Regions from separate parts of the Anoxybacillus sp. TBDG-1 genome, predicted to be linked through region 1. Evidence: riboswitches for the same ligand, from Rfam matches in the RefSeq annotation. Region 1 holds a riboswitch; each other region holds the start of a gene.

Region 1 (3,988 bases):
GACGCTTGTCCCAAATCAAACAATGCGAAGTAATGAATATAACGAGCTATTTATTGTCGGTGTCCCGCTTCATACCTCTAATGGAAACGGTGCTGTTTTCGTATATCAATCGTTAAAAGCAGTGGAAGAAACGACAAAGCAAACGACAAAATTTATTTTTCTTGCGGCATTTATTGCAATTGTACTAACGACGGTGTTTGCTTTTTTCTTGTCTACACGTATTACAGCGCCACTTCGCAAAATGAGGCAAGTTGCATTTGAAATCGCACGCGGAAAATTTGACTCTAAAGTGCCGATCGTCACCCATGACGAAATCGGAGAACTGGCGATGGCATTTAACCAAATGGGTCGGCAACTGCAATTTCATATTAATGCGCTAAACCAAGAAAAAGAGCAATTAGCCAGCATTTTAAGCAGCATGGCGGATGGTGTCATCACGCTCAATCGAAATGGCGAAGTGCTTATTACAAATCCGCCTGCCGATAGATTTTTACAAGCATGGTACTATGAGCAAGGACAACGTGACGATTTATCGCCACTTCCTCCCGAAGTGAATGAATTGTTTACAAAAGCTGTAGCAGAAGAGAAAGAACAAGCAGCAGAAATAGCTTTACAAGGTCGCAATTGGGTCATTGTTATGACGCCGTTATACAACGGCAAGGTCATTCGGGGAGCTGTTGCGGTGCTTCGCGATATGACGGAGGAACGACGGCTTGATAAATTGCGCAAAGATTTTATCGCAAACGTCTCGCATGAGTTGCGCACGCCGATTGCGATGTTGCAAGGGTATAGCGAAGCGATTGTCGATGATATTGCGGCGACAGATGAAGAGAAAAAAGAATTGGCAAAAGTCATTTATGACGAATCGTTGCGTATGGGTCGCCTTGTGAACGATTTGCTTGATTTAGCGCGCATGGAAGCTGGTCATTTAACGCTTCATTGCGAGCAAGTGTCCCTCCGACCGTATATTGACCGTATCATTCATAAATTTCAAGCGCTAGCGAAAGAAAAAGGGGTCCATTTGCTTGTTGACATGAGCAACGAACTCATTATTTCGTTTGATCCTGATCGTATTGAACAAGTGATGACGAATTTAATTGATAACGCTCTTCGACATACAGACGACGGTGGGGAAGTACGTGTCATTGTCGATACGAATGAAGAAGTAGTACGCATTTCTGTACAAGATTCTGGTACAGGTATTCCAGAAGAAGATTTACCTTTTGTATTTGAGCGTTTTTATAAAGCGGATAAAGCACGCACGCGCGGTCGCTCAGGCACGGGCTTAGGCCTTGCGATTGCGAAAAACATCGTTGAAGCACATAAAGGAACGATCCATGTTCATAGTAAACTAGGAGAAGGAACGACGTTTACATTCACATTGCCATTAAAATAGAAAAAATTTGTTGCCATTAACGATATTTTTCGCTATGATAGAAACGTAAAAATTGTTCGACAATTACATACGTCCGTTGCAAAAAGGTGTCGAATGGGCAACCTAGTAGACTTAATAGGGAATCTGGTGCAAGTCCAGAACTGTCCCCGCAACTGTAAATGCTGACGAAATGAAACGTGCCACTGTACGATTCGTATGGGAAGGCTTCAAAGTAGGATGAAGCATAAGTCAGTAGACCTGCCTTTTTGTATCGTCATTCGCGTCTTCGGGGAGTGAGACAGCGAAACGACAAGAGGGTTTATTATCTTTTGTTGTTTCTAGCTCATTCCATTTGGGATGAGTTTTTTATTTTGATATACATAAAAGGGGGAAAAACGATGAAGAAATGGAAACAGTATGTGTGGCTTTTGGCGCTCGTATTGACGCTCGGATTAGCAGCGTGTAGCAATAACGCGGAGCAAGCGAAAGAAACGAAGCAAGAGGCGAAAACAGAGGAGACTGCATTTCCGGTTACGATAAAAGATGCGGTTGGCGATGTTACAATTGAAAAAGAACCGACAAAAATCGTTTCGCTCATTCCGAGCAATACAGAAATTGCGTACGCGTTAGGACTTGGCGACAACATTGTCGGTGTCAGCGATTTTGATAACTATCCAGAAGATGTGAAAAACAAAGAAAAAATAGGTGGAATGGAATTTAATGTAGAAAAAATTATTTCGCTTCAACCAGACGTTGTGCTTGCCCATGCATCAAGCGCTCACAATTCTGAGGAAGGATTAAAGCAATTAAAAGATGCGGGCATTACAGTTATTATAGTGCCAAACGCCACATCGTTCAATGATGTATATGCGTCGATTGAACTGATAGGGAAGGCGACAGGGAAAGCAAAAGAAGCAGCGGATGTTGTGCAGAAAATGAAACAAAAAATTGATGCGATTGCTGAAAAAGCAAAGGAAGTAAAAGAGGAAGCGACAGTTTGGGTCGAAGTTTCTCCTGCACCTGAAATTTATACAGCTGGAAAAGGAACATTTATGGATGAAATGTTAACGATCATTCATGCAAAAAATGCATCAGGCGATCAAGAAGGATGGCCGATGTTTACTGAAGAAGATGCGGTGGCATTAAACCCAGACGTCATTATTACGACGTACGGTTATTACACACCGAACGCTGTCGAGCAAGTGCTCGCTCGCCCAGCGTGGAAAGAAGTTCCTGCAATTAAAAATAAACGAGTATACGATGTCAATTCCGATTTAGTTTCTCGTCCGGGACCACGTTTAGCTGAAGGGGTCGAAGAAATTGCCAAAGTCGTTTATCCAGACATTTTTAAATAATTACATTACTGCCTCAATCATTGCGATCGTTGCATTATTATTAGGGATATCGATTGGATCACAATCGATTCCCTTTTCTTCTATATGGGAGACGCTATTACATCAGTTGTTTCATACGCCGACAAATGTTCCTGCCACCGTTTCGCAAATTATTGTTGCGATTCGTTTACCGAGAGTAATACTCGCCTTTCTGATCGGGGCATCTTTAGCACTTGCAGGGGTAGCGTTTCAAGGGCTTTTGAAAAACGTTCTTGCCGATCCGTATACGATCGGGGTGTCGTCTGGGGCAGCCGTTGGCGCAGTACTTGTCTTTTTCTTTCAGCTTCAGTTTTCGATTCTCGGACGTTTTACGCTCCCGATCGTTAGCATTATATTTGCGCTCTTGACATTATTGTTTGTTTTACTATTTGCTCGGCTTGCTGAACGCAATATGGGAATGGAAACGATTGTTTTAATCGGCATTATCATGAATGCGTTTTTCGGTTCGCTCATTTCACTTATGGTCGCTTTTAGCGGCGAAGAGTTGCGTCAAGTTATTAGCTGGCTCATGGGGAGCGTGGCGATGCGTGGCTGGTCGTACGTGTCTTTATTTGTTCCGTTTTTTATCATCGGTTCTCTCGGTTTATTTGCACATATTCGCGAGTTAAACGCCTTTTCATTTGGAGAGCGAGCAGCTACAAACATTGGTGTACATGTATTACAAAAAAAGCTATTCATTTTACTTAGCGCCTCACTACTTACAGGAGCAGCGGTAGCTGTATCAGGAACGATCGGCTTTGTCGGACTGGTCATTCCGCATATGACTCGTTTGATTTGTGGGGCGAATCATCGAAAATTGTTGCCACTTTCTTTTTTATATGGTGGCGCGTTTTTAGTATTAGCAGATGTCGTGGCGCGAACGATTGTTGCACCACGGGAATTGCCGATCGGAGTCATTACATCGTTGATCGGAGCACCGTTATTTGCGATGTTGTTATTTAAAAGTTTAAAACGGAAGACGGGATAAACATGATTGATGTGAAGAACGTTTCGTATCAATACGGAGAAAAGCAAGTATTACACCATATTTCATTTACTGTTCATGAAGGGGAGTTTTTCGGTATTTTAGGACCGAACGGAAGCGGAAAAACAACGTTAATGAAACTGTTAAGTCGAGAACTGTCGTTACAACAAGGAAATATTGTTGTTTGCGGACAACATATTGAAACGTATAAACCGAAACAATATGCTAAACTCATTGCTACGTTGCCACAACATA
Region 2 (3,988 bases), on a different contig from region 1:
ACTTGTAGCCGTCGTGCTCGTCTTGCGTTCGTACTTCCGCCGTCATCCGATTGAACAACATTTATCTACACACATGTAGAAAGGAGCAAGATGATGACAGATGAATTAATTGCCATTTCAATTTTATGGGGATTTATTTTTATTTACGCCGTCATGGCGACAATGGACTTTGGAGCAGGTTTTTGGTCAATGGTATATATCAATCGTCCACAAACGAAAGCAACGAAAATCGCAAACCGATATTTATCACCAACATGGGAAGTGACAAACGTATTTATCGTCGCCATCGTTGTGGCACTCGTCAGTTTTTTTCCAGGAGCAACGTTTATGCTTGGAACCATTTTACTTATCCCGGGAAGCATTATTTTACTTTTGCTTACTGTACGTAGTGCGTTCCTCGTCTTTTCGCACGTTGCTCCTAAGTATGAAAAAGTGCTCGTTTACATTTCTGGTATAAGCGGTTTGCTTATTCCAGCATTTTTAATTAGCGTATTACCCATTACACATGGATCTTTTGTCGAAACGGTTAATGGCGTCAGTCGTCTCCGGCTTGATCGCTTATTTACAAGCCCACACGAATATGCATTTATCGCCTTTGCGATTACAAGTACACTCTTCCTTTCGTCGCTTTTATTAGCAGACTACTCAAACGAAGCAAATGAAATCGAAGCGTATACGATTTATCGTCGCGATGCGCTCATTATCGGACCATTTGCTCTCCTTTCTTCAATTTTAATTATGATCACGATGCGAAATGAAGCGCATTGGCTATATGACGGAATGATTGCACGTTGGCCATGGCTTGCCGCTTCTGTCGCATTATTTCTCGTGGCTGGTTTAGCTCTTTTTCTTCCTTCATGGAAAAAGAAAAACGGACGTGGGATGCCGCGTCTTGCTGTTGTGGCGATCGTATTGCAATATTTTTGTGCAAGTTACGCATACGGCAAAGCTCATTTGCCATATATGATTTATCCAGATATAACAATCGAGTCTGGATTTACGCATCCGAATACATTTCGCGCCCTTTTCGTGACGTATATTGTCGGCTTTGCAATTTTATTTCCAGGATTCATTTATTTTTGGAGGCTGTTTATGAAAGATCGTCGCTATTTAGCAAATGATGAAAAATAATGATTGCAAATGTTGAAATTTTTCGTTATAGTTTTAAACGTAAACCTTTTTTATACAATATATTGTGATGAAAAAACAAAAAGTAACTATATATTGAAACCGGCAAGCGAAGGTGTCCGAACGGACTTAATAGGGAATCTGGTGCGAATCCAGAACTGTCCCCGCAACTGTGTGCGCAGACGAAATGGAAACAACACCACTGTATATGTCAGCTATTTGTGGCGCATATACGGGAAGGAATCCAAAGTAGGAAGAAGCGCGAGTCAGGAGACCTGCCTTCCTTGTATCGTTTCATATTCTTCGGGGGTTGAGAAGATGAAACGATGGTGAAAGCATGCCTTTTTCCATCGTTTCATCCGCTCAACAAAAGCGGATGTTTTTATTTTATAAGGGGAAGGGATTTTACATGATGCACATAAAACAACAAACGGAAGTGAATGAAGAAACGATTCGCACATTATTGTTTCATATTTTGAAAGACTTTCCGCATTTATCAAGTGAGCGATATATCGAACGTACCGTACGAGTGCTTGCCCACATCCGAACATCCAAAGACATGATAAATAAACTTATTTTAAACGCGCTTGATGAAATCACCATGGAACAGCCAGATTGGACATTTGTTGCAGCACGGCTCTATTTACAACGGCTATACGATGAGGCAGCTACACACCGTGGCTACGAACGTTCTGAAACATATCGACATTTTTATGAATTGCAAACACTGCTCGTTGATGTTGGTATTTACGACCCGTTTTTACTTGAACGATATACGAAACAGGAACTGCAAGAAGCGAGCACGTGGATTGATCCCAAAAAAGACGAGCTATTTACATACATCGGCTTAAAAACGCTTGTTGATCGTTATTTAGCAAAAGGTTATAGCGGTGAAATTTACGAACTTCCACAAGAGCGTTTTTTAACGATTGCTTTAACACTCATGGTCAATGAAGATAAATCTAAACGAATGGATTTAGTAAAAGAAGCGTATTGGGCGTTATCGAATCAGTATATGACGGTCGCCACACCAACCTACGCAAACGCAGGAAAATCATACGGACAGTTATCAAGTTGTTTTATTGATACGGTAGATGACAGTTTAATTGGCATTTATGAATCAAATACAGACGTCGCTCGCCTCTCCAAAGGCGGTGGCGGGATTGGTGTATATTTAGGAAAAATTCGCGCACGCAACTCGGATATTAAAGGATTTAAAGGTGTATCGTCTGGTGTCATTCCATGGATGCGCCAATTAAACAATACGGCTGTATCGGTGGATCAACTTGGTACACGTCAAGGATCTATCGCTGTATATTTAGACGTTTGGCATAAAGATATTTTCTCGTTTTTGGACGCCAAATTAAACAACGGTGACGAGCGTCAAAAATGCCACGACTTATTTTATGGCGTTTGCATTCCTGACTTGTTTATGGAACAAGTCGAAAAGCGCGGGGATTGGTATTTATTTGATCCACACGAAGTGAAAAAGGTAATGGGTTGGAAAGATAAAAACGGCAATCCGTTAGGTCTTGAAGATTTTTACGATGAAGAAAGAGGACGTGGCTCCTTCCGCGAAAAATATGAGGAATGCGTCAATCATCCGCAATTAACGAAAGAGCGCGTGCCTGCCATTGAAGTGATGAAACGGATTATGAAATCACAGTTAGAAACAGGAACACCTTATATGTTTTACCGTGATGAAGCGAATCGAATGAATCCAAACAAACATGCAGGCATGATTTATTCGAGCAATTTATGTACAGAAATTATGCAAAATATGAGTCCAACAACCGTAACAAAAGAATATACACAAGATGGCGAAATTATTATCCATAAAAAACCAGGTGATTTTGTCGTCTGCAACCTATCTAGTATTCATCTTGCTCGCGCGGTTCAAGACGGTGTGCTCGAACGGCTCATTCCGATTCAAGTGCGCATGTTAGATAACGTGATTGACTTAAACGAAGATCGGATTGAAGTGTTGCAAGCGGTAATGACAAATAAAAAATATCGGGCAATCGGTCTAGGGGCATTTTCTTGGCACCATTTATTAGCGTTAAAAGGGATCAAATGGAATAGCGAGGAAAGTGTTCAGCTTGCTGATCAATTGTTCGAAAAAATCGCTTATTTAACGATTCAAGCAAGCATGGAGCTAGCAAAAGAAAAAGGAGCCTATCCGGCGTTCGAAGGGTCGGATTGGCATACAGGAACATATTTTGAGTTGCGTAACTATCATTCGCATGATGATTTAGACTGGGACGGCTTAAAACAGCAAGTCATGAAATACGGGGTTCGAAACGGCTATTTAATGGCGCCTGCGCCAAATGGAAGTACATCTGTGTTAGCAAATGGAACCGCGTCATGTGACCCTGTGTTCAACCGCTTGTATTTTGAAGAAAAGAAAAATTATAAAATCCCTGTCACCGTACCAGATTTAAGTCCAAAAACGTATTGGTATTACACAAACGCCTATGAAGTCGATCAGAAAATGAGCATTCGTCAAAATGCAGCAAGACAAAAACATGTCGATCAGTCTTTAAGCTTTAATCTTTATGTCTATAACACTATTAAAGCGAAAGATTTGTTAGACTTACACTTAACGGCATGGAAAGCGCGTTTAAAATCAACATATTACGTTCGCAGTACCGCCGTAACGATTGAAGAATGCGATGTTTGCTCATCGTAGGAGGAAAAATTATGAACGTTCTCATTTGCTATACATCGAAAACAGGAAACACAAAAGAAGTCGCCCTGTTGATCGAAGAAGCTTTTCGCTCATATGGACATGCGGTGAAAACAATCAGTATTCAACATATATTGGCCATCGAATCGCTCATTGATCAAGCGGAATTACTAT
Region 3 (3,988 bases), on a different contig from region 1:
GTGTTGTAAGAGATGGGGGATTTTTATGACAGTAACGATTAAAGATGTAGCGAAGCGAGCGAACGTGGCGCCATCGACCGTTTCGCGTGTCATCGCAGATAGCCCGCGGATTAGCGAAAAAACGAAGAAAAAAGTGCGCGAGGCGATGAAAGAGCTTGGCTATCATCCGAATTTCATCGCGCGCAGTTTAGCAAATAAATCAACGCAAGTGATCGGGCTCGTCATGCCGAGTTCAGCAGATAAAGCGTTTCAAAACCCGTTTTTCCCAGAAGTCATTCGCGGCATTAGTAAAGCGGTGCATGATCGGCAATACGCTTTACAGTTATCGACTGGAGAGACGGAAGCGGAAATTTACGATGGCGTTGTGCATATGGTGCAAGGAAAGCGCGTCGACGGTGTAATTTTGCTGTATTCGCGTACGAACGATAAAATTATGGCGTATTTACAAAAAGAAGATGTGCCGTTTGTTGTGATTGGAAAACCGCATAAAAAAGCAGAGGAAATTACGCACGTTGATAACGATAACGTCCGTGCGGCGCGCGAGGCAACGGAATATTTAATTGAACTTGGTCATGAGCGCATCGCGTTTGTCGGTGGAAACGTCAATCTCATTGTGACGATGGATCGTTTGCGCGGTTATGAAAAAGCGTTGAAATCTGCAGGGCTTGTATATAGAAAAGATTACATCGTACATGAAGAATTTTTAAAAGAAGGCGGACAAGAGGCGATGAAGGAGCTTCTCTCGTTAGCCGAACCGCCAACGGCGCTCGTCGTGGCGGACGATTTAATGGCGCTCGGTGTGTTAAATACGCTTGCTGAAATAGGATTAAGCGTGCCGGGGGATGTATCAATCGTCAGCTTTAACAACGTACTTTTATCGGAAATTTCTCGTCCGCCGTTAACATCGGTAGACATTAACATTTTTCAACTTGGCTTTGAAGCGGCAAGAAATTTAATTCAACAAATCGAAAACCCGAATGAGCCAATTAAACGAATCATCATTCCACATACGCTTGTGAAACGATTTTCGTGCGATTATTACAAAGCGCCTTCTAAATAAGAAGGTGCTTTTTTTATAAAACAGGCTAGGCGAGAAGAAAAAAATGATGTATTATATTCTTAACATTCATGCTCTTTGAAAAAATGATACGATGAGCAAGTACGGTGCATACGTCCGTATGCTTAAAAGGGAAGAACGGTGCAAAGCCGTCGCGGTACCCGCCACTGTGATGGGGAGTTTCGTTGCAATATGCCACTGATTTTTTGGGAAGGCGCAACGAAACGATGAACCTAAGCCAGGAGACCTGCCTGCTTGCGATACGTCGGCTGCCTACGGGAATATAGGTAGACGTGCGGGGACGATGAAAAATAAACAACACTTGCGGGAGCTTTATTGTTTGAATATTTCGTTTTTTCTGCACCTCTACCTAGAGGTGCTTTTTTATTTTTAAAAAGGAGTGACATATATGGCGACATGGGATTTACAAGGAACGAAACATCATGTGTTGATTTGTAACGGGGGGAGTTGTATGCGAAAAGGTGGAGAGGAGGTGACGCAAGCAATTCGTGATGAAATTGACACGTTGCAACTACATGCGCACGTTCATACGACACGGACACGATGTAACGGTCGCTGTGAGGATGCGTGCGTCGTTATCGTTTATCCCGAAGGTGTTTGGTACCGTACGATTGACGAACAAGTTGGAAGGGACATCGTACGAAAACATGTGCGCGATGGTGAAATGTTGCATGAATATGTGACGTACACATATGACGAAGGCTTTGTCATGCCTGAATATAGCGTTGCGACAAGGGGGAAGAAAAAGTGAAGAAACCGTTGTTTTGGATTGTTAGTGTGTGCGCTGCTGCCTATATTTTGTTTGCACTTTCGCCTTCTGTATATGCGATGCACATTATGGAAGGGTTTTTACCTTGGCAATGGGCGCTCGTTTGGTGGCTGCTATTTTTACCGTTTTTCTTTGTCGGTTTGCGCACGATTACGCGCCTCATGAAACAAAAGCCAGAGGTGAGGTTATTTCTTGCACTTGCTACCGCGTTCACATTTGTATTGTCGGCGTTAAAAATTCCGTCTGTCACAGGAAGTAGCTCGCATCCGACAGGGACAGGTCTTGGCGCACTTTTATTTGGACCGTTTGTTATGACGGTCATCGGTACAGCAGTATTATTGTTTCAAGCCCTTTTGCTTGCGCATGGTGGATTGACAACGCTTGGAGCGAATGCATTTTCGATGGCTGTCGTTGGTCCATTTGTTGCATACGTATTGTTTACTGGATGTAAAAAAATTGGTGTATCGATGCGCGCTTCTGTTTTTCTTGCCGCAATGATTGCGAATATAACGACGTATATTATGACATCCGTTCAACTTGCGCTCGCGTTTCCAGACGCAGCAAGCGGTGTATGGGGAGCATTTTTGAAATTTGCTTCGATTTTTGCGGTGACACAAGTGCCGCTTGCTGTAACAGAAGGGTTGCTTACCGTCGTCGTATGGAATTTTTTACATACGTACACGAAGCAAGAGCTGGATATTTTGCAACAGAAAGGGGCGTCTTTTGAATGAACAATCGGACATTGCTGTTTGTTGCCGCGCTGTTAATCATGTTGCCGCTACTCATCGTGAAAAATACAGAGTTTGCTGGAGCGGATACGCTTGCGGAGGAGATGATCAGACAAATTTCGCCAAATTATGAGCCATGGTTTGATGTATTTTTTGAGCCCCCAAGCGGAGAAGTGGAAACGTTGCTGTTTTCTTTACAAGCTGCATTTGGTGCTGGGGTAATCGGCTACATTATCGGTTTGTATAGGGGAAGAAAACGGAATGGTTAGTTGGCTTGATGCATGGGCATATCGCAATCGTTTGTCTAAACTGAATGCGACATTCAAGTTAATATTTTCCTTTATTTTACTTATATTCGCACTATTTGGGACAAATGTCGGTCGTTTTTTCATTGTCGGATGGTTGCTTATTTGGCTCATTGTTTATGCGCGTTTGCCTTCGAGTGTTTGTTTACGTGTCTGTGCATTTATCACGCTTATTGCCATTGGAAGCAGCGTCCCTCTTCTCATTTCATTTGATGGACATATTCGCTTGATGAGTGACAATATTTCTAATGTCGGTACGATTTGTTTACGGACGTTTACAAGTTCAGTTATTTTATTTTTTCTTGCGGCAACAACGCCATTTTTCCGCTTAGCGCATGCGTTAAACAAGTGGCGCATCCCTAGTGTGTTTATTGAGCTGCTGTTGTTGACGTATCGTTTTATTTTTATAGTAGAAAAAACAGCAAAAGAGCTGTTTGTTACGGTGCAAATAAAACGTGGAGAGCGGGATTGGCGCTTTGCTTCACTGGCTGTTGCACAGTTGTTACGTCAAACATTGCATCATTATGAGGCGATGATGATTGCACAACAAGCGCGCAACGTTTCTTTTGCTGTTCCAATGTGTGCAGATGAACAGTTGCCAAGAAGGTATGTCATCGAAGCGTTTATTGGAATTGTTGTGCTATTTATTTTGGAGGGCTTATATGCTACGGTTTCATAATGTTCATTATACGTATCGAAACGGCGCATACGTGTTAAAAGGAGTATCACTTACGATTGAACGAGGAAAAAAATATGCATTAATTGGAAAAAACGGTTGTGGAAAAACGACGTGGTTGCTTCATGCGAACGGTATTTACCGCCCGACGAAAGGGGACGTGTATTGGGAAGAAAGGAAAGTAAATAGAGATTGTTTACGAAAACATGTTGGTGTCGTTTTTCAAAACCCGGAACATCAATTTTTAGCACCGACGATCGACGAGGAATTGGCACTTAGTTTACAAGCGAATCGTGAGCAAATGGAACATGTTATCGAACAGTTTTCACTCCATCAATGGCGCGATATACCGATTCATCATTTAAGCCTCGGGCAAAAAAAATGGCTGTCACTTGCGATAGCAATGGCACCAAAACCTCATTTGCTTATTGT
Region 4 (3,988 bases), on a different contig from region 1:
TTTGCGTCTCCTCTTTCACCGATGAGGTAGCGAGACGGAATGCCGTGATGGCATCTTCCCAATATGATGCATGTTTCTCTTTTTTAAGCGGCAATCCTTCCCGTAACGCTGGCTCATCGACTTGAATGATGCGTATCCCTTCTTTTTCTAACAGCAACACTTCCTCACGAATCGCAAGGGCAAGCTGTATGAGTACATGTTTGCGTGAAATATCATCGCGAACGAACGACCAGTTTAACATCGTCACAGGACCTGTTAACATTCCTTTCACAGGTTTGTTCGTTAACGATTGAGCATACACCGTTTCTTCTACAGTCATTGGATGTAGATGAGCAATATCGCCAAAAATAATTGGCGGGCGCACACAACGCGAGCCGTACGATTGTACCCAACCGTTTGTCGTGCATGCCATCCCTTGTAGCTTTTCACCGAAAAATTCCACCATGTCTGTACGCTCAAATTCGCCATGGACAAGCACGTCGAGCCGTAGCTGTTCTTGAATGTCGATCCATTTTGCGATTTCTTTTTTTATAAACGATTTATATTTGTTGTCGTTCCATTCACCTTTTTTCCACTTCATCCGAGCTTGGCGCACGTCGCGCGTTTGTGGGAAGCTACCAATCGTCGTTGTCGGCAAAAGCGGAAGCTGTAAATGGGCTTGTTGTGCTTTTTGTCGTTCGCTGTAAGGTGTTCGACTTACCGGAACGGTTGTAATGTCATTTATTTGTTCCTGTTGTTGGCGGAACTTGGTTAAATTACGGTTTGTTTGTTGATCGTATTTGATTAGCTTGTCGATCGTTACGTTTCCGTTCATATACTCTGTCAACATACGTATTTCATCTAATTTTTCATCCGCAAATGATAAAGCTCCAGCAAGCTCCATTGGTAATGTATGTTCATGTTTTGTCGTGACAGGAACATGCAGTAAGCTGCAGGATGGTTGAATGATCAGTTGTTTGGCAACGTTTGCTAGATGGTGAAGAAGCGTCGCTTTTTGTGCAAGCGAGCTTTTCCATACATTTCGACCGTCTATAATACCGGCGACTAATATTTTATCTTTCGGAAATCCGTAGGTGTTTATATTTTTCAGATTTTTGCCATCATCATGCACAAAGTCAAGCCCGATGCCTGCGACAGGCAATGCAACAATTTCACGGTAATGTGATACGCTATCAAAATACGTTTGCAAAATAAGGTTTACATTCGGCACATTGCGGTGAAAAACGTCGTATACATGACGAAATGCATCGATCATATCATCGTCTATATCTTGCACGAGAATCGGTTCATCCATTTGTACGAATGGCACCTCTGCCTCGCCTAGTTGTTTTAACAATTCCACATAAACAGGAACTAATTGTGCGAGATATTTTCGCCACTCGTTTCGCTCGTATTGCTTAGAAAGCAAAAGAAACGTGATCGGTCCAAGTAATACAGGTTTTGTTTCTAAATTGAGTGTTTCTTTGACAAGTTTGTATTCTTTCAATAGGCGATTCTCTACTAATCTTGGCTTTGTTTGTCCAATTTCAGGCACGATGTAATGGTAATTTGTATTAAACCATTTCGTCATTTCAAGCGCATGTTGTCCATTTGTCCCACGTGCTATCGCAAAATATTGCTCAAGCGCATCGTCTATTTGTTGAAATCGCTTAGGAATATATCCAAACATAAATGCTGTATCTAACACGTGATCGTATAAAGAAAAATCCCCGATTGGAATGAGATCGATTCCTTTCTCTAGCTGTTTACGAATCGAATCGAGTCGAATCGCTTCCATTGTTTTTATGAATTGCTCTTTGTTTATTTGCCCATTCCAAAAAGATTCTAATGCTTTTTTCCATTCTCTTTTTTCACCAATGCGCGGATACCCTACATTTGAACTACGGATGAACAAGTTAAGCACCTCCAGTCATTTATATCCCAATCAAGCAAAAAAACCCTCTTCCAAACAGAAGGAGGGCATAGCTAGCTCGTATTGAGATACACGAAGTGCCTCAAGATCATATGTCCTCACTCCTCCCTATGACGCGTAGGTCGTAAGTGCATACAACAGGCAGGTCTCCTGACTTAGCTTCATCGCTGTTTATCTCCTTCCCATTTCACATGAAACAGTGGATGATGATAACAGCTCTGCATCACAGTGGCGCGACCGTGTTGGACTTTCACCAAACTTCCCTTTTAAGATTCACAGCATCTGTGAACCACCTGTTGCGTGAACTTATTATGTTGTTGTATAAAATTCAGAATAAACGAACTTTTTGTTTTTTTCAACTGAAATGTTTTTTTCGTGTGGACGTCTTGAGAAACGCTATGATAAATGGGTATATTTTTCTTTTAAGTTAATATTGGTATTTTGTTGATAATTTTATGTTAAAAAGTATTGATTTTTTTTTTTTTTTTTTTGTTATAGTTTTACATGGTATCGATACTACATTATTTCTATAAAATATAAATTAAGGGGGTATTTTCATGACTCTAAATTACAAGATTGAGGTTTTAGAAACCGTTGTTGCTCCTGGTAAAGGATCTATCGCTTATGAAATTGGATACTACACAGGCAAAGTAGTTAGTTGGATTGTAACTTTCGGTGGTCTTTTTGATAATTAAAAACGGTTTTCTATGCATACATAGCTATGTTTGCTAGATTTTCAGTTTAGTGTAAAGACTCTTTCCCCTAGGGGATTTTTTACAGGAATCTTTGGCTGAATGTAGTGTAAGAAATAATCTAGGTGAGGTGGAAAGAAAAAATGATGAATTTTAAGGTTGAATCACTAGAGTCAGTTGTTGCTCCTGGTAAGTGGGAGATGATTAAAGATTTTATTAGAGGTTTTATTGACGGATTTTTCGGTTTATAGTGTTATATTTAGGGAGGTCTCATATTCTTGGGATCTTCCTGATGATTCCCCAAAAACTTTACTTGATTTAGTGGGAGGTGAAAGGTATTGAATAATATAAATATCAAAAACATAGATATGAATGGTATAGAATTCATTGAAGATAAGGATTATTTTATTATTAAACGATATGGTAAGTATTTCAGATTAGGTGTTCAAGAAGCTAACATGTTGCGAGAACTAACAGCTCGTAGAGACGTTCAAACTGTGTTGAGTAAGTATGAAATAAGCGAAGAGGATTTCAGTAAGTTTATACATTCTCTTGAGGAATGTGGTGTGGTTGGGGATGTGAAGAAGGAAAGAAAAAATATACTTTTCTACAGGTTTAAGTTAATTAATCCAGATACATATCTTCATCTTTTAGTTAATAAATTTTTAAGCAATAAAACAGTTAATAGATTGTTGCTCATTTTTTCGGCATTGATTATTATGATGGGATCAATTATTTTTTTGAAAAATATTTCTCAACTTACAGATGGATTTTTTAAAGACTTTGTCTTCTTTGATTTCATAACCTTTTATATCGTGACAATTCTAGTCATTTTTTTGCATGAACTAGGTCATGGTATAGCTTGTAAATATTTTGGGGGAAAGGTTGAAGAAATCGGTTTTTTGTTGATATTTTTCTCCCCTGCTCTGTATTGTGATGTGAGTGGAATCTGGTCTTTTAAAGATAAAAAGAAAAAAATAATTACTCTCATTGCTGGGGTCTATATCCAACTAATAATATTTTCTTTATGCTCCCTCGCCTATGATTTATATTTTGGGCATTCCACTTGGCTAGCGACATTTATTCTTTGGAATGTATTGATGATTTTTTCTAATATTTTACCGTTCATAAAATTGGACGGTTACTGGATATTATCGAACATTGTTGAAATACCTAATCTATATGAAAAATCTCTGAAGTTGGCTTTAGGAAGAGGCGAGGAAGTTCTTTTTGATGAGAGAGAGATTATTAAGAAGAAGTTTATAAAATTTTTTGGGATTCTGAATATATTGTTTGTATTGATGTCAATAGTAGTCGGGTTCATAGGTATATATTATGTATCCATTAACATTGAGGGATACTTTAAATATGTGATTCTTTTCTT

The links. Region 1 has a riboswitch for cobalamin ahead of ACYQY7_RS11895 (ABC transporter substrate-binding protein). Riboswitches for the same ligand answer to the same signal wherever they lie in the genome.
Region 2: another riboswitch for cobalamin. It lies ahead of ACYQY7_RS10055 (ribonucleoside-diphosphate reductase subunit alpha); the one in region 1 lies ahead of ACYQY7_RS11895 (ABC transporter substrate-binding protein).
Region 3: another riboswitch for cobalamin. It lies ahead of ACYQY7_RS05070 ((2Fe-2S) ferredoxin domain-containing protein); the one in region 1 lies ahead of ACYQY7_RS11895 (ABC transporter substrate-binding protein).
Region 4: another riboswitch for cobalamin. It lies ahead of metE (5-methyltetrahydropteroyltriglutamate--homocysteine S-methyltransferase); the one in region 1 lies ahead of ACYQY7_RS11895 (ABC transporter substrate-binding protein).

The regions. Positions count from the first base shown of each region.
Region 1 is NZ_JBTZSY010000047.1:7,399-11,386, reverse strand. It holds gene ACYQY7_RS11900 (ATP-binding protein) at 1-1,396, shown strand, start outside; cobalamin riboswitch at 1,464-1,655, shown strand; gene ACYQY7_RS11895 (ABC transporter substrate-binding protein) at 1,774-2,730, shown strand; gene ACYQY7_RS11890 (FecCD family ABC transporter permease) at 2,696-3,736, shown strand; gene ACYQY7_RS11885 (adenosylcobinamide amidohydrolase) at 3,739-3,988, shown strand, end outside.
Region 2 is NZ_JBTZSY010000031.1:4,938-8,925, forward strand. It holds gene ACYQY7_RS10045 (cytochrome ubiquinol oxidase subunit I) at 1-79, shown strand, start outside; gene ACYQY7_RS10050 (cytochrome d ubiquinol oxidase subunit II) at 94-1,131, shown strand; cobalamin riboswitch at 1,225-1,424, shown strand; gene ACYQY7_RS10055 (ribonucleoside-diphosphate reductase subunit alpha) at 1,538-3,817, shown strand; gene ACYQY7_RS10060 (flavodoxin domain-containing protein) at 3,829-3,988, shown strand, end outside.
Region 3 is NZ_JBTZSY010000011.1:28,250-32,237, forward strand. It holds gene ACYQY7_RS05060 (glycoside hydrolase family 31 protein) at 1-9, shown strand, start outside; gene ACYQY7_RS05065 (LacI family DNA-binding transcriptional regulator) at 26-1,060, shown strand; cobalamin riboswitch at 1,145-1,326, shown strand; gene ACYQY7_RS05070 ((2Fe-2S) ferredoxin domain-containing protein) at 1,467-1,829, shown strand; gene ACYQY7_RS05075 (energy-coupling factor ABC transporter permease) at 1,826-2,578, shown strand; gene ACYQY7_RS05080 (energy-coupling factor ABC transporter substrate-binding protein) at 2,575-2,844, shown strand; gene ACYQY7_RS05085 (CbiQ family ECF transporter T component) at 2,837-3,559, shown strand; gene ACYQY7_RS05090 (energy-coupling factor ABC transporter ATP-binding protein) at 3,543-3,988, shown strand, end outside.
Region 4 is NZ_JBTZSY010000069.1:2,218-6,205, forward strand. It holds gene metE (5-methyltetrahydropteroyltriglutamate--homocysteine S-methyltransferase) at 1-1,894, opposite strand, end outside; cobalamin riboswitch at 2,036-2,224, opposite strand; gene ACYQY7_RS13290 (hypothetical protein) at 2,470-2,607, shown strand; gene ACYQY7_RS13295 (hypothetical protein) at 2,943-3,988, shown strand, end outside.